3 regions of the Mesorhizobium sp. M0998 genome follow, and region 3 is predicted to be linked to each of the others. Evidence: predicted binding sites of a transcription regulator. Region 3 holds the regulator's gene; each other region holds the start of a gene.
What was found. The regulator PhoB, encoded in region 3, activates phosphate uptake and scavenging genes when phosphate is short. The targets are predictions, from matches to a motif close to TGTCATNNANCTGTCAT.

Region 1 (7,400 bases), on a different contig from region 3:
AACTCTTCCAAGGGAGGAATGGTTCCCGCATTGTAGTGTCCCGGCAAGCAAAGCCGTCGGGTACGGTAAAGTTTGAATTAAAATCGAAAGGTCTGCGCCGTCCGCCATCAAGCAGCGACAGCGGCTGCAGTATCGCTTGCCCCTTGATTTTTGGCCGCTAAACCTCGATATCGGGCGCAAATCCACACCATTCGAAAATGACGGGAAACGGCGATGAGCGACCAGGCAAAAGACGAACGCGCGCCCGATGAAGCCGAGAAGACCGAGGCTGCCGCGGAGCCAAGGGAAGGTGGCGTCGACGGCGACTATGAGGCGCTTGTGCGGCTTCTGAAGGAAAACGAAGAGCTGAAGGATCGCGCGCTGCGCGTCGCGGCCGACATGGAGAATTTGCGTCGCCGTACCGCGCGGGACGTCCACGATGCGCGCGCCTATGCGGTTGCCAATTTTGCCCGCGACATGCTTTCGGTGTCAGACAATCTGCGCCGTGCGCTGGATGCCATCCCGGAGGAGGCCAAGGCGTCGGGCGATGCCGGCTTCAAGGCGCTGATCGACGGCGTCGAGATCACCGAGCGCGCCATGCTGTCGGCGCTGGAACGCCACGGCGTGAAGAAGCTTGAGCCCGAGGGCGAGAAATTCGATCCGAATTTCCACCAGGCGATGTTCGAGGTGCCCAATCCCGACGTACCGGCCAACACAGTCGTGCAGGTCGTGCAGCCCGGCTATTCGATCGGCGAGCGTGTTCTGCGGCCGGCCATGGTCGGCGTCGCCAAGGGCGGCCCCAAGCATGTCGCAAGCGAAGCGCCGGTGGAGCCGGGGCCGGTCAACGAGCAGGCTGAGAAAGATGCGTAAGTTAGGGGAGTAGGGGAATAGGGCAGTACGGGAGTAGGGCAGTACGGGAGTAGGGAATAGCGCTACGTCGGGTAAAGTAGAGCAATTGCCTACTCGGGCCCTTGCCTTCTCTCCGCCTACTCCCCTACTGCCCTATTCAGGCCGCAAACCGCTGCGCTTCTCCGCCATAATAATTGACGTAGCGGGCACCGATCTCCTTGACCGGCATCACCACGAACACGTCGACCGTCGAGAATTCACGGTCGATGACACAACCGTCGCCGATGCGCGCGCCGACGCGCAGATAGCCCTTGACCAGCGGCGGCATCGCCGCGATCGCCGCCTTGGTGTTGACGGCCTCGATCGGCATCAGATCCATGGAACAATAGCGCCCGGCGACGGCGCGCACGTCCCAGGATGAATTCGTCCGGCAGTGGTGGGCAAGATAGGTCAGCGCCTCGGCATGTGCCGCAGGCACGGTGCCGTGGAACGACGCGCAGCCGGTCATCACGCCGATGCCGTAATGGTTGATGTAGGCCCAGATGCCTTGCCACAGCGCCTCGATGGTGCGCTTCGAGCGGTATTCCGGCAGAACGCAGGAGCGGCCGAGCTCGAGGAAGCGCTGGCCGGGATGCCGCGCGATGAGCTTGGTCAGCTCGAATTCACCTTCGGAATAGAAGCCGCCGGCGGCCGCGGCAATCTCCTGCCGCAGCAGGCGGTAGGTGCCGACGATGCGGCGATGCTCGGGGCCGGAAAGCGAAGTATCGAAGACCAGCAGATGATCGCAGAGGGGATCGAAGCGATCGGCATCGCGGCGGTCCTGCATCTGGAACAGGTCCTTCCTGGCACCAAGCTCGTCGTAGAACACCCGGTAGCGCACTTCCTGCGCGGCAGCGATCTCGGCCTCGTTGCGGGCGAGCCGCACTTCGAGATTGCCGATGCGGCCGAGCGATGCGCCTTTTATGACGGCATCGGCGTTCCGGCCGACGAGCAAAGGCCCGCTGGCGTTCGGCCGAGCATCACATTCCGGCATGACTGTATGCACGAGTGATTCTCCTTCGAGCCATCCCTCTTGGCACGGGGATACGGTGTAGGTGCAACAGGATTGTGACAGTACCGTGATACGGCTCTGCGGGCAATACTTCGTCGGCTGGGCAATCTATCAACCGTCTATGTTGTGCCTCAGGCGGCCGCTTGCCCTTCGACCGCATGAACCAGGGCATCGGGGTCGAGCGGCTTGGTGACGAAGCCGCTGGCACCGTGAGCGAGCACGGCGTGGCGGGTCTTTTCCTGGCTGTCGGCCGACAGCACCATGATCGGCACTGGCGGCACCGCGGTCTCCTCCTCATGGCGGCGGATGGCGGCGATGGCGTCCAGGCCGTCCATGACAGGCATATGCAAGTCCATCAGCACCACGTCGTAACGGTGCTTGTGGCCGGTGCTGATGACCGCCTCGACGGCGGCCTTGCCGTTGCCGACCACTTTCACGCGATGCCCGGCCTTCAGCAGCGTGGCGCGGGCCAGCATGGCGTTGATGTCGTTGTCCTCGGCGATCAGCACCGACAGGCCCTGCTGGCGGGCGCCAATGGCGTGCCCCGCCTGCGCGCCGCGCCTTTGCAGTTGCGGCTCGGCGATGACCGGCGCGTGGCTGGTCAAAAGCACGCGCAGCAATGTCTCGCCGCGCACCGGCCTCGCAAGGAAGGTGGCGTAACCATTGGCACGGAACTCGCCAAGCATGCCACGGTCGGTCGGTGCAATCAGCGTCACTGCCTCGCAATCGGCAAATCCGCTCTGGCGCAGGCGCCTGAGCAGCCTGCCGTCGCTTTGCTCCATGGCAGCATCGATCAGCAGCACGTCGCAGCTCTCGGCGAAAGGGGTGGCCTGGGCTGCGGCGGTGGCCAGATCGACCGTGCCGCCATTGGCGCGAATGGTGCGGGCGAGGGCTTCGGCCTCGACCAGGTTCTTCGACACGATCACGGCATGCCGGCCCGACAGCGCGTCCTGGCGGATCTGCGGCGCCTCGACGGCGGAAATAGCGGGAATCTCGAAGACGAATTCGGACCCCTGGCCAAGCCGGCTCGACACAGAGATAGTGCCGCCCATGGCGGTCACCAGGCGCTTGGAAATGGCGAGACCGAGGCCGGCACCGCCATGCGCACGGGTCGAGGTGCCGTCAGCCTGTTCGAAGTCCGCGAATATGCGCTCCATGTCCTCCTCGCGCAGACCGGGGCCGGTGTCGGTGATGGTGAAGCGGATGCGGTCGGTGGTTTCGGTGCGGACGCGGGCGATGCTTGCCAGGACGCCGCCGCTGTCGGTGAACTTGACGGCGTTGCCGATGAGATTGAGCAGCACCTGCCTGACCCTGCCGGGGTCGGCGGTGATCAGCTGCGGCACGTCGGGTTCGACATGACAGCCGAGGCCGATATCCTTGGCAAAAGCCCGCGCCGCCAAAAGCTCGATGACATTGTCGGCGATCTCGCGCACCGACATCGGCTGCGGTTCGGGATCGAAGCGGCCGGCCTCGATCTTGGAGTAGTCGAGCAGGTCCTCGATCAGCGCCAGCAGCGCGCTGGCCGAGGTCGAGATGGCGCCGACATAGGTCCGCTGCTCGGGCGAAAGGCTGGTGTCGGCGAGAAGCCGGGCCATGCCCATGATGCCGTTCATCGGCGTGCGGATCTCGTGGCTGACGGTGGCGAGGAAGCGCGATTTGGCCTGGCTCGCATATTCGGCCCGCTCGCGGGCGGTGATCAGCGAGGATTCGGCGCGCTTGCGAGCGGTGATGTCGCGGGCGATGGCGCGATGCGAAACGGCGCCGCTGTCCTTGTCGCGCACCGACAGCTCGATCCAAGAGAACCAGCGTGGGCCGTCCGGCGTGCGAATGGCGACGTCGGTGGAACTCAGGCATTCATGGTCGGAAAACGCGGCGTCGGGGACGATGCCGACATCGATGCCTAGTTCGGCCAGGGTCTTGCCGGCAAGGTCGCGCTGGTCGGTTTCGACAAGGTCGGCGAAAACCTTGTTGGCGTAGACAATGTGGCCGTCGCGGTCACGATGGACGACGAGATCGCCGAGTGCATCGATCAGCCCGCGAAAGCGCTCCTCGCTCTCCTGCATCTCCCACATGCGGTCGGCCAGCGTCTCTATTTCGGCGCGGCTGCGGGCGGTCGTGGCATCGAGCAGGGCCACCGCGCGGCGCTCGGTGCGCCTGTTGCGCAGATGCATGGCGAGCCCGGCGATGGCTGTCGCCAAAAGGCCGATAGTGATGAAGATCGGCGCCCCGGTCAGATGCGAAAAGCCTGCCAGCACGACAATGGCGACGAGCGTCAGGAAGGGCAGGCCTTCGCGGTTGGAGGCCGGCAGTTCCGGCGCCAGCGGTGGCGCGGCGACAAGCTGCCGTCCTGGCGCCGCGGGGGCCGTCCCGTCGGCCCGTTCGGCTGGTTCCGCCTCTCTGATGCCGGGTTCCGCAATCATACGGAAATCCTGCCAGACAGAGCTTATCGAAGGTTGTGGTTGATCGCTCGAATTTTACCGGTCGCGCTCTTTTTTTTCCCTTGGGGGCTCACATATCCACCACCACGCGGCCGCGGATCTTACCCTCGACGATGTCATGCGCGGCGCCGATGATGCCGTCGAAGCCGATGCTCGTCGAAAGGCTGGCAAGCTTTGCGTGGTCGAGATCGGCGCCGATACGGCGCCAGGCCTCGAGGCGGACCGCCTTCGGCGCCATCACCGAATCGATGCCGAGCAGCGAGACGCCGCGCAGGATGAAGGGCGCGACGCTTGCCGGCAGGTCCATGCCGCCGGCGAGGCCGCAAGCGGCAACGGCGCCGCCATAGGAGGTCATCGATAGAACGTTGGCCAGCGTGTGGCTGCCGACCGCATCGACGCCGCCGGCCCAGCGTTCCTTGGCGAGCGGTTTTGCGGGCTGGGCAAGCTCGTCGCGTGAAATCACTTCCGCGGCGCCGAGGTCGATCAGATAGGGGCTTTCGGCAGCACGGCCGGTCGAGGCGATGACGTGATAGCCGAGGCTGGACAGGATCGAGACCGCGACCGAGCCGACGCCACCGGCAGCGCCGGTCACCGCCACCGGGCCGCGATCGGGCACGATGCCGTGGCGCTCCAGCGCGATGACGCAAAGCATGGCGGTGTAGCCGGCGGTGCCGACCGCCATCGCATCATGCGGGCTCATGCCGTCCGGCAACGGCACCAGCCAGTCGCCCTTGACGCGGGCGCGCCCTGCAAAGGCGCCGAAATGCGTCTCGCCGACGCCCCAGCCGTTCAATATGACCTTGTCACCCTTGCGCCAGTCAGGATTGGAAGACGAGATGACGGTGCCGGCGAAATCGATGCCCGGCACCAGCGGCCAGTGGCGGATCACCGGCGCCTTGCCGGTAATTGCAAGACCGTCCTTGTAGTTCACCGTCGTCGCCTCGACCGCGACGGTGACGTCGCCCTCCATCAGGTCTGCCTCGGTAAGCTCGGTCACCGCGACCGACTGGTTTTTCTCGGCGTCACGCGAAACGAGGATGGCTTTGAAGGTTTCGGGCATTTTTTCTCCTCGGGCTTGCAGATCAGAATGTGTGGCGCCAGGCGAGTGAGGTCAATCGCTCGACGCTCCGCGCCGCCAGCCAATGAGTTCGTCGAAGACGACCAGCACCGCACCAACCGAAATGAAGGCGTCGGCGAGGTTGAAGATCGCGAAGGACCAGACCGGCGTATGGAACAGGACATAGTCGATGACATGACCGTAGATTGCGCGATCAATCAGGTTGCCGAGCGCGCCGCCGACGATCAGTGCGAAGCCGATGCGGGCAAGCAGGTGGCCGGGCGGCGTGCGGGCCGCAAGATAGAGCACGAAAGCGACCACCAGAACCGCGACGACCACCAGGCCGGTGTCGCCGAAGGACGAAAACAGCGAGAACGCGATGCCGGTGTTGTAGGTGCGGTACAGCGCCAGGAACGGAAGCAGGTCGAGCCGTTCCTGAAAGGCAAGACCGGTTTCGACTAGGTATTTCACCCACTGGTCGAGCGCTATCGCGGCGACGACCAGAAGAGCATACGGCCTCCAGGACTTCATGGTTTGCAGTTTCACGGTTTGAGATGTCACGATCTGGCGTCCTCCGGGCCGAGCTTCAGCGCGCCGCGCCGGATCTCGAACAGCATGACGCCGGTGGCCACTGCAAGGTTGAGCGAATCGGCGCGGCCGGCCTGCGGTATCCGCAGCAGTTTGTCGCAGCTTGCGGCAAGCTCGTCAGGCAGGCCTTGCTGCTCGTTACCCATCATCAAAAGCACCGGGCCCTTTGAAAAATCGACCGAGCGGTAGTCGACCGCACCCTTCAGGTGGGTGCCGGCGACGAGGCCGGGGAAGCTCGTTCGCCAGGCGAGAAAAGCTTCGGGCGACGCCTTGGCGACCGGCACGGCGAAAATCGAGCCCATGGTGGCGCGCACCGTTTCGACCGAAAAGGGATCGGTGGTCTCGCCGACCAAGATGACGCCCCTGGCCCCGACAGCGTCGACCGTGCGGATGACGGTGCCGAGATTGCCGGGGTCGCGGACGCGGTCGAGCGCCACCCAGACGTCGCCGTCACGGGCGCGGATGTCCTTCAACGGCAGGTATTTCTGCGAGAACACGCCGACGACCATTTGCGGATTGTCGCGGCGGGTGATGGCGACCAGCACTTTTTCCGAAACTTCAAGGACGGTGCCGCCAGCGGCGACCGTGCGCGCCGCGACCTTTTCAACCGCCATATTGCCACGTCCGGCCTTGGCGAAGACCAGTGTCCTGATCGACCAGCCGAGATCGAGCGCGTCGATGACCAGCTTCAGGCCTTCGGCCATGAAGGAATTCTGCTGGTCACGGAATTTCTTCAGCGCGAGCGCCTTGATGTCCTTGACCAGCGGGTTGGCGAGGCTGGTGACTTCCTTCACCTGCCCTGGCGCGCCCGCGTGCCGTTCGTACGCACTCATTCAGGCCACCCAGCGCGAGAACAGCGAGGTCGAAAGCGCCCGACCGGCAGATTTCTCGCGGATGATCAATTCACCCGACTCGACCGTGCCGCCCATGCCGGCGAAGGTGTCGCGCATCAGGGCATGGATGGCGAAAAAAGAGGCGCGGATCGAATAGGCGGTCAGTACCACGGCGAGCGGCTTCGGCGTCAGGATCGTGCGGCAGATATCGGTCAGCGCCGGCAGGTCCTCGAACAGCTGCCAGACCTCGCCTTTCGGTCCGCGGCCATAGGCGGGCGGGTCGAACAGGATGATGTCGTAGCGGCTGCCGCGGCGCTCCTCGCGTTCGGCGAATTTCACGGCATCGTCGACGATCCAGCGGATCGGCTTTTGCGACAAGCCCGCCATTTCCTGGTTTTCGCGCGCCCAGCCGATCGCCTTCTTGGAAGCATCCACGTGGGTGACCTCGGCGCCGGCACGCGCCGCCACCAAGGAGGCAAGGCCGGTGTAACCGAACAGGTTCAACACCTTCACCGGCCGTTTTGCCGCCGCGATCAGTCCGGCCATGTGGTCCCAGTGCGAGGCCTGCTCGGGAAAGACGCCGACATGGCGAAACGAAGTGAAGC
Region 2 (7,400 bases), on a different contig from region 3:
CGCTCAGCCCTTGTGAGCGCATGATGCCTTCGGGCGTGAATTTCTCGGAAAGCATGACAAAGACGAACAGCAGTGCCGGCCGCCCGGCGAGCTTGCGCTCGATCTCCGGCGCGATCTGGTTGGCGGGTCCTGGTCCTCTGTTCATAGAGCCGAGCACGTTCTCCAACTCTACGCCGGCGGCAGTGCAGATCTCCATCAGCCGGTCGAGCTTGCAGTTGCGCTCGTGGAAGATGCGCTTCACCGTCGGCTCGGAAACACCCATCCGCTCGGCAAGGACGCGATAGGTGATGCCCTTTGCCTTAAGCGTCCGCTTCAGCGCTTCGAAGATCAGGCCGTTCATGGGATGCACCTCTTTTGCACGATTTGGTATCAGCCTTCGGTACTAGTCCTGATAGCTCTTCCCGAAAAGTATCGAAAGGCCTAGCTCTCCGCCAGTCCATTACAGGAGACTAGCCATGAAGAGCCTCTTCACCTCGATACTTCTCGCCCTGGTCGGCATCGCGGCCGCGCCGGCAGTTCAGGCCGCTGAACTCTGGCGCACCGGCGGCCTCGAGCAGCCTGAATCGGCGCTGTTCGACGCCGCCGGCCAGCGCGTTGTCGTCTCGAACATCGTCGGCAATCCCGGCGAAGCCGACGGCAACGGCTATCTGTCGATCCTGTCGATGGACGGCAAGCTAGTCACGCAACACTGGACCGACGGCATGGACGCGCCCAAGGGCATGGCGATTGTCGGCGGCAAACTCTACGTCGCCGACCTCACCCATGTGCGCGTCGTCGATCTCGCAAGCGGCAAGCTAACATCGACGATCGACGTGCCGAACGCGGTCTTCCTCAACGACGTGACCGCCGACGCGTCCGGCAAGATCTATGTCACGGATATGCTTGCCGATACGATCTATCGCATCGACGGCGACCGGCCCGAACTGTTCGTCAGGGATGCGGCGCTTGCTTCGCCGAATGGCATCTTCGCCGATGGCGGCCGGCTGATCGTCGCTTCCTGGGGCAAGGGCATCAAGCCCGACTTCAGCACCGCGGAGCCGGGCGGCCTGCTCTCGGTCGATCTTGCTACCAAGGCCGTTTCGCCACTGCCCGGCGCGGAAAAATTTGCCAACCTCGATGGCGTCGTTGCCATCGGCGGCAGCATCTACGCCACCGCGTATATGACCGGCACGCTCTACCGCTACAAAGCCGGCGGCACGCCGCAAGCGGTTGCGACGTTCAAGCCGGGCAGCGCCGACATCGGCACCGACGGCAAGTCGACAATCTTCGTGCCGCTGATGAACGACGGCGAGATCGCGGCATTGGGCCTCGACTAAGCCAGCCATCGGCTCAGGCGGCGGGCGCGGCTTTCTTCCAGCTGCGCCCGCGATCCGTGATCGAGGCGGTATAAGTCACCAGCGGCCGCTTGACGCCGTGGTTGATCAGCATGCGGCGTATCTGCGGCGAAGCGCCTGATATAATGAAGCGAACGCCGGCGCGGCTCGCCTTGTGGGCCGCACCCTCGATGACATTGGCCGCCGTTGAATCGAAGAACGGCATCGCCGAACAGTCGAGGATGAAGTTCCTGCGCTGGCGCGGTCGGCGACGTCTTCCTGCACCAAGGATTGATGGTCTGCCTCCAAACATGCAGCACTCTTTGCCAGCCGATGCACTGTGATGCTACAAACCTCGGCATCGTTTGGCGGGACATCCACTGCGATCCCGATTTCACAGGCACGACTTCAAAAGGATGAGCGGGTGAAGATATTCAAAGCGTTGGCAACCTCGACAGCCTTGCTGTCGATGGTTTTCCTGCTGGCAGGCTGCGGTCATGGCCTGATCAACAAGCTGATTTGAGTCAGGTGCCGTCGGCCCGCCCAAGCCATCGCTGCAGGAACCGTGCCGCAAGCCAGCACAGCATCGCCCAGGCAAAGCCGGCGCACCAGCCGGCCAATACGTCGGACGGCCAGTGGACGCCGAGATAGATGCGGCTGATGCCGACCACCACTGTCGTCAGCACCGCCAGCCCGAGTACATAGATCTTCGTTGTGCGCCCGGGCAAAACCCGCGCCGCCATGCTGCCCAGCGTCAAATACGTCACCGCCGACAGCATGGCGTGGCCGCTCGGAAACGAAAGCGATGCCACATCGGCGAGATGCGAGACCAGATCGGGGCGCGGCCGGTCGATATCGAATTTCAGCACGCTTGACAGGAGCTGGCCGCCCGCTACCGCGACGAACATGAGAAGCGCCGCGCCTGGCCTGCGGATAAGAAGCAGATAGACGATCATTGCTGCCGTGATCAGCAGCAGTACGCTGGCGCTGCCGAGGCTGGTGATGTCGCGCATCGCCCCTTCCAGCCACGCCGGTCCGATCGGATTGTCGGGCTGGCCGGCCTTGCGGAAGGCAAGCAGGATTTCGGTGTCGAAGGCATGCGGCGTGGTCGCCCGCGCCAGCTCCATCAGCTCCTCGAACCCCCACAGCCCGCCGGCAATGACCAGCCCGGCCAGCAGAACCGGGAACTCCAGCCAGTTGGGCAGTCTGCTTGCAATCTTCTTCATCGGCCCGATCGCAGTTACAGCCTTTGCAGATAGGGCCCGAGCGTGATCAGCGCCACAGCTGCGATGGCAAGCACGATGCCGGTTGCCTGCAAGGCATTGACGCGCTCGCCGAAGAAGACCAGCGCCACCACATTCACCGACACCAGCTGGATCACCGCCGACAGGCTGAACGACACCGACATGCCGAATTCACGGATCAGCCTCAGCATGATCAGATTGCCCAGCGAATAGAGCGCCAACGTCAGCACAATCTTGCCGAGGCTCGGCGCCAGCCCCCACTGTTTTGCGGCCATCGCCGCCAGCAGGAAGATCACCGTCGAAACGCAGAGCTGCCCAAGTCCCCAGAAACTCACTTTTGTTCCTCCCGATGCGGTCCCTACCGCCTGCCGCAGCTCTTGTTTCCGAAGCGCCGGTCGCGGTCAAGCGGGGCCGATGTTGGATACGAAATCGCAGGTGGCAATTAGCCGGCATGTCATCAAACTGTGACCTGCCGGTAATACCGGATTGGCCAGGCAACACGCTCCAGCAATCCATCCAGCCAGAGGCAGGCCCTATGACCGAACATCGCACCCCTGACGCCCATTTCCGCACCAGCCTGCTCGAGGAAAACGATGGGCCAGGAGCCAATCCCACCGACAACCGCACCATGGGTGAGATCATCGCCGCGCGGTTCTCACGCCGCGGCTTCCTCAAGGGTTCGCTTGCCGTCTCGGCCATAGCCGCTACCGTCAGCCCGCTGGCGCTGATCACCGCCGACAATGCCCGCGCCGCCGAAGGCTCCGCCTTCGCTTTCGACGAGCTCGAGGCCGGCATCGACGACAAGCATCACGTCGCACCTGGCTATGACGCCGACGTGCTGCTGCGCTGGGGCGATCCGCTGTTCGCCGATTCGCCGGGATTCGATCCGACAAAACAGTCGGCGGAAGCCCAGGCCAGACAATTCGGCTACAACAACGACTATGTCGGTTATATCCCGATCGACGGCTCGGCCGAGCACGGCCTGCTGGTCGTCAATCACGAATACACCAATCCGCACCTGATGTTTCCGGGCCTCGTCACCATCGTCGATGGCAAAGCCAAGCAGGCGCCCCTCAGCAAGGAGCAAGTCGATGTCGAGATGGCCGCGCATGGCGGCACTATCGTCGAGATACGCAAGGTATCAGGCAAATGGCAGGTCGTTCGCGACGGCAAGCTCAACCGCCGCATCACCTCCAACACCGAGATCGCGCTCTCCGGCCCGGTCGCCGGCCACGACCGCGTCAAGACCAGCGCCGATCCGACCGGCACGAAGGTCATCGGCACCATCAACAATTGCGCCGGCGGCGTCACGCCGTGGGGCACCTATGTCATGGCCGAGGAGAACATCCACGGCTATTTCTCGGGCGAGCTGCCGCAGGGGCATAAGGAGGCGGCCAATTACAAGCGCCTCGGCATTCCCGAAGATGCCTATGAGTGGGCAGCGCATTACGACCGTTTCGACATCGGCAAGGAGCCTAACGAGCCGAACCGCTTCGGCTGGATCGTCGAGGTCGACGTCCAGGATCCGACTTCGGTGCCGAGGAAGCGCACCGCCATGGGCCGCTTCAAGCATGAGGGCGCCGAATCGATCGTCGCCCAGGATGGCCATGTCGTCTTCTATCTCGGCGACGACGAGCGCTTCGACTATGTCTATAAGTTCGTCACCACAGGCAAGTTCGATCCGGACAACCGCGCCGCCAACATGGATTTGCTCGACGACGGCACCTTGCATGTCGCCAAGTTTGCCGACGACGGTTCGGTCGAATGGCTGCCGATCGTCTTCGGCCAAGGGCCGCTGACGGCGGAGAACGGCTTTGCCAGCCAGGCCGACGTGCTGATCGAGACGCGCCGCGCCGCCGACCTGCTCGGCGCCACCAAGATGGACCGCCCGGAAGACATCCAGCCCAATGCCGTCAACGGCAAGGTCTATGTCATGCTGACCAACAATTCGAAGCGCAAGGCCGACCAGGTCGACGCTGCCAACCCGCGTGCCGAAAATGCCTTTGGCCACATCATCGAGATCGTCGAGGACGGCGGTGATTTCACCGCGACAAAGGGCAGGTGGGAAATCCTGCTGAAATGCGGCGATCCCGCTGTGGCCGACGTCGGCGCCACCTTCTCGACCGCAACCACCGCCAATGGCTGGTTCGGCATGCCGGACAATTGCACGGTAGATTCGGCTGGCCGCCTCTGGGTCGCCACCGACGGCCAAGGCCCGAAAGCCACCGGCCGCACCGACGGTCTGTGGGCTGTCGATACGGAGGGGACGGCACGGGCGACATCAAAGCTGTTCTTCCGCGTGCCGATCGGCGCCGAAATGTGCGGTCCCCTGTTTGCGCCGGACGACCAGACCGCCTTCGTTGCGGTCCAGCATCCGGGCGACGGCGGCGAGGACTGGGAGGCTTTCGGCCGTCCGTCCTACTATGAGGATTTGTCGACGCGCTGGCCCGACTTCAAGCCGGACATGCCGGTGCGCCCGGCGGTCGTTGCCATCACCAGGCAAGGCGGCGGCAAGATCGCGGTCTGACACGCAGCAGGTCTTGCAGTCTCAAGGAAGGATTTCGGCGGTACGAAATCCTTCCTTCCGATACGGGATGCATCCATGCTGCGCATCATGCGCCGACTAATCATTCGCTGCGCTGAACCACGGCCACATTCATTGTGCTTCGCAACCTGAAGCCGATGGACTCGTATAACGCTATGGCCGCGGCGTTGCTGGCATAGGCGTGGAGATAGGGAACTTCGCGGCGCGCCACTATCCGGTTTGCCACGAATAGGGACAGCAGCTTTCCTAGGCCACCGCCGCGAAATTCCGGATGTGAGCACACCCCGCTGAGTTCGGAATAGCCAGGTTGCTTCATGCGCTCGCCGGCCATTGCCGCAAGCCTGCCCTCGATTTTCACACCCCAAAAATCGCCCAGGCTCAAGGCTTCGAGCGTGAATGGGCCAGGCTTGGTGAGCAATGCCAGGGCGAGCATCTCAGCAGCATCGTCTCGGGTCAGACGATGCACGCGCGGGTCGGAGACGATCTGCAATGGCTGCTCGGCGATCATCTGAACCCCGGCTGCGGTCGAAGTCGCGGAAAGCCCGGTGGGCAGAGCAATCGCGTCCGCTTGAAGCAGGATCACACTCTCGCCCGGGGAGACAAGGTTTTCGAGCGCCCGCAGGCTTTCCGGGTCGTCCGCGCCAGTGGCGGCGAAAGGGACGATCGACGGCCGATATCGCATGGCGAGGTTGTCACCCTCCGCGAAGGCCCGATGTCGCGTCTGAAGCGCGCTCCAGATAGGGCGGTCGAGCAGATGTCTCATTGCGCGGCACCCTGAGGCTTATTTACACGACGGTCGAGAGGGGCAGCGGCGAGGCCGTCCTCGATGGCAGCCAGCTGCTCAAGAAGCGGCCCCGAAAAACCTGCGCACAAATCCGCGACCACGTTCTCGATGCAAGGCCAGACGTCGCGCTTTGCGACATCGACCAGCCGCCGGCCGTCCCGAGTAAGCGAGACGATCCTGCGCCGCTGGTCATCGGTCGACGGACTGACCTCGAGCAGTCCCAATTCGGCCAGAAGCGAGACGCTTCGCGTTACGCCTGGCTGCGCGATGCCAAGGGATTGCGCCAGTTCCCCGACCGACAGCGGACCCAGCCTGTCGAGCGCGGCCAGCAGCGGGTACTGGCTCGCCTGAACCGGGACATCCAGCCTGTCGAGCAGGCGCTGCGCCTCCGCTTGCAGTTGCTCGCCTATACGCTTCAGCCTGCTGCCCAGGCACAGGAAGCCAAGCGATCGTATGACGTCTTCCATAGGCCAATTCATCCCCATGAACATCGATAACATGATATATAACAATGCATGAAAAGCAAGATCGAGGCATTCAAGCGCGGGCTCCAGGCATCGGGCGCAGGCCTATCGCCTTCGGCAAGGAAAGGTCGATCGGTCAGGCTGCTTCGCCTGGACGAGGCCCGTTCGATCAGTTGCGCAGCCGGTAGCCGGTCCTGAAGATCCAGGCGACGATCGTTATGCAGATGAGCAGGAAGACCACCGTCATGCCGAGGCTGACGCCGACCGAAACGTCGGACTTGCCGTAGAAGCTCCAGCGGAACCCACTGACCAGGTAGACCACCGGGTTGAACAGCGTCACCGTGCGCCAGATGCCGGGCAGCATGTTGATCGAATAGAAGCTGCCGCCGAGGAAGGTCAGCGGCGTGATGATCAGCAGCGGCACCAGCTGCAGCTGCTCGAAGCTCTTCGCCCAGATGCCGATGATAAAGCCGAACAGGCTGAAGGTCACCGCCGTCAGCACCAGGAAGGCGAGCATCCAGAACGGATGCTCGATCGTCAGCGGCACGAACAGCGAGGCCGTCGCCAGGATGATCAGGCCAAGCACGATCGACTTTGTCGCCGCGCCCCCGACATAGGCGATGACGATCTCCAGATAGGACACCGGCGCGGACAGCAATTCGTAGATCGAGCCGACGAATTTCGGAAAATAGATGGCGAAAGAGGCGTTGGAGATCGATTGCGTCAGCAGCGACAGCATGATCAGCCCCGGTACGATGAAGGCGCCGTAGCTGATGCCGTCGATCTCGGTGATGCGCGAGCCGATGGCCGAACCGAAGACGACGAAATAGAGCGACGTCGAAATCACCGGCGAAACGATGCTCTGCAGCACAGTGCGAAGGGCGCGCGCCATCTCCACCCGATAGATCGCCCATACCGCATGAAGATTCATGGCCGCGCGCGGGTTCATGCCGGTTTCCTCACCAGGTTGACGAAGATCTCCTCGAGCGAGCTGTTTTCCGTATCGATGTCGCGGAACTGGATGCCGGCCGCCTCGAGCTCGCGGATCAG
Region 3 (7,400 bases):
GTCTGCACCGACAGGTTCCAGAGATTGCGTGGCGTCAGGAAGGTCCGGCTGTCGAAGTCGAACGGATTGACGCCGAGCCGTACGCTGGAAATGACATGCAGGCCGACCCAGATGACCAGCAGCGCGCCGACCATGCCGAGCATGCGCGTGTCGAGTTCGGTTGCCTTGAGAAATCGGGCAACGATGCCGAGCTCGGATTCCCGTGCCCGGTCTGCCGTGCTGTCGACCGGCGTGTTGGACGTCGTGTCGGTCATGATGTTTCTCCCGCCGGGTTGCCGTCTGCCGCGGATGCCGGAAGCAGCCTAGAAGTTATCCGCCGGAAGCGGAAAAACAACTCTTGTTGAAAAACGCCGCGGCGAGCGGCCGCGGCGTTCGGACTTCTCGGAAACGTCGGCTCAGTTGCAGACTGCAACAGTGCCAGCCGTCACGCCGGCGCAGACCTCTTCTTTCTTGATCCAGCCGGCGTCGATGACGACGTTGAGGTTGTCCTTGGTGATGGCGACCGGGGTCAGGAACAGCGACTTGACGGTATTGCCGCCGGGCGTGGTGAAATCCTTCACGCCGGCAATGTCGGTCATCTGCTTGCCGTCGGCCAGCTGCGAGGCGATCTCGGCGGCATTCTTGCCGAGCTCGCGCGCATCCTTCCACACCGACACGGTCTGTGTGCCGAGCGCGATGCGGTTCAGCGCGGCGTGGTCGCCGTCCTGGCCCGAAACCGGAACCGATCCGGCCAGCCCTTGCGCTGTCAGCGCGGCGACGACGCCGCCGGCAGTGCCGTCATTGGCCGCGACCACGGCATCGACCTTGTTGTCGTTGGCGGTCAGGAACTGTTCCATGTTCTTCTGAGCGTTGGCCGGCAGCCAGCCGTCGGTATAGGCCTCGCCGACATTCTTGATCTTGCCGCTGTCTATTGCCGCCTTCAGCACCTCCATCGAACCGGCAAACAGGAAATCGGCATTCGGATCGGAACCCGAACCCTTGATGAAGACATAGTTGCCTTCCGGCTTCACCTTGAAGACTTCCCGGGCCTGCATGCGGCCGACTTCCTTGTTGTCGAAGGTCAGGTAAAAGACGTCCTTGTTCTCGATCAGCCGGTCGTAGCCGACAACCGGAATACCTTCGTCCAGCGCCTTTTGCACGGCCGGCCCGATGGCCGAGGCGTCCTGCGCCAGGATGATCAGTGCGTTGGCGCCCTGCGAGATCAGGCTCTCGACGTCGGTGAGCTGCTTGCCGGGGTTGGACTGTGCGTCGGCGGAAATATACTTGTCGCCTGCGGCCTCGATGGCCGCCTTCATTGCGGCCTCGTCGGTCTTCCAGCGCTCTTCCTGGAAGTTCGACCAGGAAACGCCGATGACCTTGTCTTTAGCCTGCGCCACCGACGCCAGCGCCAGCGTCATGGCGACACCCGCCAGAATGGCGGTCGTGAATTTCTTCATCATATCCTCCCTGCGCCGCGTACGGCGTGACCAATTGGCTCAAAGACCAGCTTAGAAGCTCTAATTTTTTCGAGCCTCGAAAAAATACTGGTCCGATCTCCGGCTGCTGTCAACATCGATTCTGATGAATTTTGATGACTCTGCGAGTTTTTTCGAGCGTCGGAATAAACGATGACAGCGCCACCTGCATCTGACACTATTTGCCTCATCCGACACTATTTGTCGGACATTACCGACGGCTTCCGGTTCATGAGCGGCCGCGGCAACCGGGAGGAAAGCAAAACAATGTCGGTCGGAATCCGCCATGACGATTTGCGCCGGCGCAACCGGGCGATGGTGATCTCGGCGGTGCGCCGGGCCGGCCAGCCATCGCGTACTGAGATCGCAGCTACCACCGGCCTCAGTCATTCGACCATATCGGCGATTTCTTCCGACCTGATACGGGAAGGCATCCTCGCCGAGAGCAAGCCAAGTGAGCCCGTTTCGTTGAAACGCGGTCGTCCGCAAGTCGGCCTCGCCCTCAACCCGGAAGCGGCGGCGGTGCTGACCGTGGTGTTGTCGCTGAATTTCCTTTCGGCCGCCATTATCGACTATACGGGACAGGTGGTCGCCGAGGAACAGCGCCGGCTGGACACGCTGACTATGCCGCGCGACGAGCTGATCCGTGAATGCATGGCCATCGTCCGGCGCCGGCTGCAGGATCCAGACCTTGACGTCCGCAGTGTCGCCCGCATCGCCCTGGCGATTCAGGGCATTACCGACTCCCCTGCACGCGCCATGCTGTGGTCGCCGATCACGCCGCAGACCGACATCGCCTTTGCCGACATGCTGGAGGACGAATTCGGCATCCCGGCAACGGTGGAGAACGACTGCAACATGATGGCGGTGGCTTTGCGCTGGCGCAATCCGGATCGCTATCGCGACGACTTCATCGCCATCCTGCTTTCGCATGGCATCGGCATGGGGCTGGTGCTGAAGGGCGAACTGTTCACCGGGACGCATTCCTCGGGCGGCGAATTTGGCCACATGATCCATCGTCCGGGCGGCGCGCGCTGCCGTTGCGGGCGGCGCGGCTGCATCGAGGCGTATGCCGGCAACTACGCCATCTGGCGCAACGCCAGGCAGATGAGCGAAGACAGCGAACCGGTCGCCGACGTCAGCGACGCCGACATGCGAGCACTGGCGGCCCGGGCGCGCGAGAAAGATGGGCCGGAACGCGAGGCCTACCGCAAGGCCGGCGAAGCGCTGGGTTTCGGTCTCGGCTCGCTGTTCGCGCTGATCGATCCGGCACCGGTCGCGATGGTCGGCGCCAGTGCCGCCGCCTTCGATCTGATCGAGCCGGCCTTGCGGAAGGCAATCGCCCAGACCGCCGGCGGCCAGCATTCAGGCTCGATCTCCTTCGATACAGAGCCGAACGAATTGCCGCTGATCCGCGAAGGCTGCGCGATGCGGGCGTTAAGCTTCGTCGACCAGGAGATTTTCGCGCCGGGCGCGCAAATGAGGCCCAGCGTCAGAAAGAACGTAGCCTGACCAGGCGGGTCAATCTTCCCTGATCGCATAGCCGGCGCCGCGGATGGTGCGGATGACATCCGGCATCCGGCCGTTGTTGACGGCTTTGCGCAGCCGCCCGACATGCACGTCGACGGTGCGTTCGTCGATGTAGATTGTCTCGCCCCAGACATTATCGAGTAACTGGCTGCGCGAGAAGACACGGCCCGGATGCCGCATCATGAACTCGAGCAGCCGGAATTCGGTCGGCCCGAGCCTGATTTCGCTCTTCTTGCGATAGACCCTGTGCGATTCGCGATCGAGCACGATGTCGCCGACCTTCAGCACGCTGGACAGCACTTCCGGCTTGGCGCGCCGCAGCAGCGCCTTGACCCTGGCCATGAATTCCGGTGTCGAAAACGGCTTGACCAGATAGTCGTCGGCGCCGGTCGAAAGACCGCGCACCCGGTCGCTCTCCTCGCCGCGCGCGGTCAGCATGATGATCGGCAGCCGCTCGGTTTCGGGGCGCACCCGCAACCGACGACAGAGCTCGATGCCGGAAACCGCTGGTATCATCCAGTCGAGCACCAAAAGGTCGGGCACATTCTCCTGCAAACGGATCTCGGCTTCGTCGCCGCGTGTCACCACCTCGACCTGGTAGCCTTCGGATTCGAGATTGTAGCGGAGCAGCACACCCAACGGCTCCTCGTCCTCCACCACCATTATGCGTGGTGCGATCATCGGCTGGGCACCCCCATCATGTCACCGGTGCGGACATTGTCGTTTCGTCCTGCTTCGGACGATTGACCGGCAATTGCTCGCCGGTCAGCACATAATACGCATTTTCGGCGATGTTGGTGACATGGTCGCCGATCCGCTCCAGATTCTTGGCGCAGAACAGCAGGTGCGTGCAAGCGGTGATGTTGCGCGGATCTTCCATCATGTAGGTCAACAGCTCGCGGAACACGGACGTGTATTTAACGTCGATGCGCTCGTCGGCGGCACGAAGCTTGGCCAACGCGGCCGCATCGCCTGCAGCATATTCCTCGATGACACCCTGCACCTGGATGAGAACCAGCTGCGCCATCGCGTCGATGGAATGCGACAGGTCCCGCGGCGTGACGCTGAGGCCGACCGCACTCACGCGCTTGGCGATATTCTTGGCAAGGTCGCCGATGCGTTCGAGGTCGCCCGCCATGCGGATCGCTCCGACCACATGGCGAAGATCGTGGGCCATCGGCTGGCGTTTGGCGATCAGGGTGATGGCGCGGTCGTCCAGTTCGCGTTGACGCGCATCCATGATGGCGTCGTCGGAAACGACGCGTTGCGCCAGCACGTTGTCGGAATTCAACAGCGCCTTGGTCGCCCCGCCGACCATCGAACCGGCGAGGTCGGCCATGTCGCGGATCAGCTTGCTGATCTGCTCGAGATCCTCGTCGAAAGAAGCGACTGTGTGTTCGCCCATGGTCCTGTCCTCATATGCATGATCGGAACGGCTCAGCCGAAGCGGCCCGTGATGTAGTCCTGCGTGCGCTTCTCGCGGGGCGACGTGAAGATCTTCTCGGTCCGGTCGAACTCGACCAGTTCACCCAGATACATGAAGGCCGTCTGGCGCGACACGCGCGCCGCCTGCTGCATGTTGTGGGTGACGATGACGATCGTGTAGTCGGCTTGCAATTCGTCGATCAGTTCCTCGATCTTGGCCGTCGACAGCGGGTCGAGCGCCGAAGCCGGTTCGTCGAGCAGAATGACTTCCGGCTTCACCGCCACGGTGCGGGCGATACAGAGCCGCTGCTGCTGGCCGCCGGACAGGCTCAAGCCGCTGGCGTTGAGCTTGTCCTTGACCTCGCTCCACAGCGCGGCGCGCTTCAACGCCTGTTCGACGCGGCCGTCCACCTCGGACTTGCCGAGGTTCTCGTAGAGCCTGACGCCGAAGGCGATGTTCTCGTAGATCGACATCGGGAACGGCGTCGGCTTCTGGAACACCATGCCGATCTTGGTCCTGAGGAGGTTGAGATCCTGCGACCGGTCGAGAATGTTCTTGCCGTCGAGCAGCACCTGGCCCTCGGCCGTCTGTTTTGGGTAGAGCTCATAGATGCGGTTGAACACACGCAGCAGCGTCGATTTCCCGCAGCCCGAAGGGCCGATGAAGGCCGTGACGCTGCGCTCGGGCAGCGACAGGCTGATGTCCTTCAGCGCCTTGCTCTGGCCGTAGTAGAAGTTGAGATTCTTGACCTCGATCTTCGTCTTCTCGGTGACCGTTTCGGTCATCGTCATGTCTGGGGACAACATCTGTGTCATCTGTCCTCTCTGCGTCCGGTAAGGCTGCGGGCGAGGATGCTCAAGCCCAGAACCGTCAGGGTGATTATGAGTGCGCCGGTCCACGCCAGTTGCTGCCATTCCTCGTAAGGGCTGAGAGCGAACTGGAAGATGGTCACCGGCAGGCTGGCCATCGGCGCGTTGATATTGCTGCTCCAGAACTGGTTGTTGAGCGCGGTGAAGAGCAGCGGCGCCGTCTCGCCGGAAATGCGTGCTATCGCCAGCAATATGCCGGTGACGATGCCGGACAATGCGGCGCGGTAGGCGACCGAACGGATCACCACCCAGCGCGGCGCGCCGATCGCGGCACCGGCTTCACGCAACGCGTTCGGCACCAGGTTGAGCATGTCTTCAGTGGTGCGCACGACCACCGGAATGACCAGGATGGCAAGCGCCACGGCGCCGGCAATGGCCGAGAAATGTCCCATTGGCCGCACCATCAGCTCATAGACAAACAAGCCGATGATGATCGACGGCGCCGACAACAGGATGTCGTTGATGAAGCGGACGACGGTGGTGATGCGCGAAAAGCGTCCATACTCGGCCATGTAGGTTCCCGCCAGCACGCCGATCGGCGTGCCGACGACAACGGCGATGATCGTCATCAGCAGGCTGCCCGTGATGGCATTGAGCAAGCCGCCGGCCTCGCCCGGTGGTGGCGTCATCTCGGTGAAGACCGCGAGCGAAAGCCCGGCTGTGCCCTTATAGACCAACGCGCCGAGAATGAGCGCCAGCCCGGCAAGCCCGATGCCGGCGGCGACGACGCAAAGCGCCATCATCACCGAATTCCTGGCTTTGCGGCGGCTGTGGAGCGATGAGGATGTCGACATCGGTCAGGCTCCCGTACGGGCGTCGATCCGCATCAGCATATAGCGGGCGGCGGCGAGGATCAGGAAGGTGATGACGAAGAGGATCAGGCCGAGCGAAACCAGCGAGGAGGTGTAGAGGTCGCCGTCGGCCTCGGTGAATTCATTGGCGATGGTCGCCGAGATCGTCGTGCCCGGCGCGAACAGGGAGGCACTGATGCGATGTGCGTTGCCGATGACGAAAGTCACCGCCATGGTTTCGCCGAGTGCCCGGCCGAGGCCAAGCATGACGCCGCCCATGATACCGATGCGGGTATAGGGAATGACCACGCGCCGGGTCACTTCCCAGGTCGTGCAACCGATGCCGTAGGCCGATTCCTTCAGCACCGCCGGCACCGTATCGAAGACGTCCTTGGTGATCGAGGTGATGAAGGGCAGCACCATGATGGCGAGGATCAGCGCCGAGGTCAGAAGGCCGATGCCGTAAGGAGGGCCGGCGAAAAGGCTGGATAGTCCCGGCACGCCGTGGAAGATGTTGATGATGAAGGGCTGTATCGTCGTCTGCAGGAACGGCGCGAACACGAACAGGCCCCAGATGCCGTAGATGATCGAAGGAATGCCGGCCAACAGCTCGACCGCTATGCCGATCGGGCGCCTGAGCGGGCGCGGGCAGAGCTCGGTGAGAAAGATTGCAATGCCGATGCCGATCGGAACCGCGATCAGGATGGCAATGGCCGCCGTCACCAGCGTGCCGTAGATCGGCGCCAGTGCGCCAAATTTTTCCGTAACGGGATTCCAGCTCTCAGTCGTCAGGAAAGAAAAACCGAACGACGACAGCGCCTGCCATGAGCCGGCAAACAGCGAGATGGCGACACCGCCGAGGATGACCAGCACAAGAATTGCGGAAGCGCGGGTGAGTCCGCGGAATATGGCATCTGTGAGCGCGAAGCGCCGCACAGTAGCTTCCCTGGCCCGGGCTGCTGCAGATGATGGCATGGCATCGGAAGCGATGGTCATTGGGTCCTCGCGATTAAAGGCAACAGGGAGGGCGCCGTCGACGCCCTCCCTGGAGGAGATTACATAGCCGAGTAGAGCGGCTTGCCGTCGTCGCCGACGACTTCCTTGGCCCACATGGCCTTGACGCTCTCAACCACCTTGTCGGGCATCGGAACGTAGTCCAGCTCGCCGGCCATCTCGTCGCCCTTGTCGTATGCCCAGGCGAAGAATTTGAGCGCTTCGCCGGTGGTCGCGGCATCATCCGGCTTCTTGTAGAGCAGGATCCACGTTGCCGCCGTCATCGGCCAGGACTCGGCGCCCGGCTCGTTGGCGAGGATGACGCCATAGCCCGGCT

Region 1: a site for PhoB is predicted at 1,925-1,941, ahead of olsB (l-ornithine N(alpha)-acyltransferase). Genes of this name have one in related genera too.
Region 2: a site for PhoB is predicted at 3,010-3,026, ahead of NKH59_RS29620 (PhoX family protein). Genes of this name have one in related genera too.

What each region holds. Positions count from the first base shown of each region.
Region 1 covers NZ_JAMYND010000012.1:77,480-84,879, forward strand. The annotation lists gene grpE (nucleotide exchange factor GrpE) at 214-849, shown strand; gene olsB (l-ornithine N(alpha)-acyltransferase) at 986-1,861, opposite strand; gene NKH59_RS13880 (PAS domain-containing hybrid sensor histidine kinase/response regulator) at 2,011-4,299, opposite strand; gene acuI (acrylyl-CoA reductase (NADPH)) at 4,388-5,377, opposite strand; gene lspA (signal peptidase II) at 5,429-5,905, opposite strand; gene NKH59_RS13895 (TrmH family RNA methyltransferase) at 5,932-6,795, opposite strand; gene NKH59_RS13900 (RsmD family RNA methyltransferase) at 6,796-7,400, opposite strand, start outside.
Region 2 covers NZ_JAMYND010000052.1:12,420-19,819, reverse strand. The annotation lists gene NKH59_RS29645 (helix-turn-helix domain-containing protein) at 1-340, opposite strand, end outside; gene NKH59_RS29640 (SMP-30/gluconolactonase/LRE family protein) at 456-1,316, shown strand; partial or broken gene NKH59_RS29635 (sodium-independent anion transporter) at 1,330-1,578, opposite strand; gene NKH59_RS29630 (phosphatase PAP2 family protein) at 1,838-2,539, opposite strand; gene NKH59_RS29625 (hypothetical protein) at 2,554-2,892, opposite strand; gene NKH59_RS29620 (PhoX family protein) at 3,093-5,084, shown strand; gene NKH59_RS29615 (GNAT family N-acetyltransferase) at 5,185-5,865, opposite strand; gene NKH59_RS29610 (MarR family winged helix-turn-helix transcriptional regulator) at 5,862-6,353, opposite strand; gene NKH59_RS29605 (ABC transporter permease) at 6,520-7,281, opposite strand; gene NKH59_RS29600 (ABC transporter ATP-binding protein) at 7,296-7,400, opposite strand, start outside.
Region 3 covers NZ_JAMYND010000010.1:30,027-37,426, reverse strand. The annotation lists gene NKH59_RS11815 (sugar ABC transporter permease) at 1-254, opposite strand, end outside; gene xylF (D-xylose ABC transporter substrate-binding protein) at 396-1,436, opposite strand; gene NKH59_RS11805 (ROK family protein) at 1,722-2,966, shown strand; gene phoB (phosphate regulon transcriptional regulator PhoB) at 2,976-3,665, opposite strand; gene phoU (phosphate signaling complex protein PhoU) at 3,682-4,389, opposite strand; gene pstB (phosphate ABC transporter ATP-binding protein PstB) at 4,422-5,225, opposite strand; gene pstA (phosphate ABC transporter permease PstA) at 5,222-6,073, opposite strand; gene pstC (phosphate ABC transporter permease subunit PstC) at 6,077-7,066, opposite strand; gene pstS (phosphate ABC transporter substrate-binding protein PstS) at 7,126-7,400, opposite strand, start outside.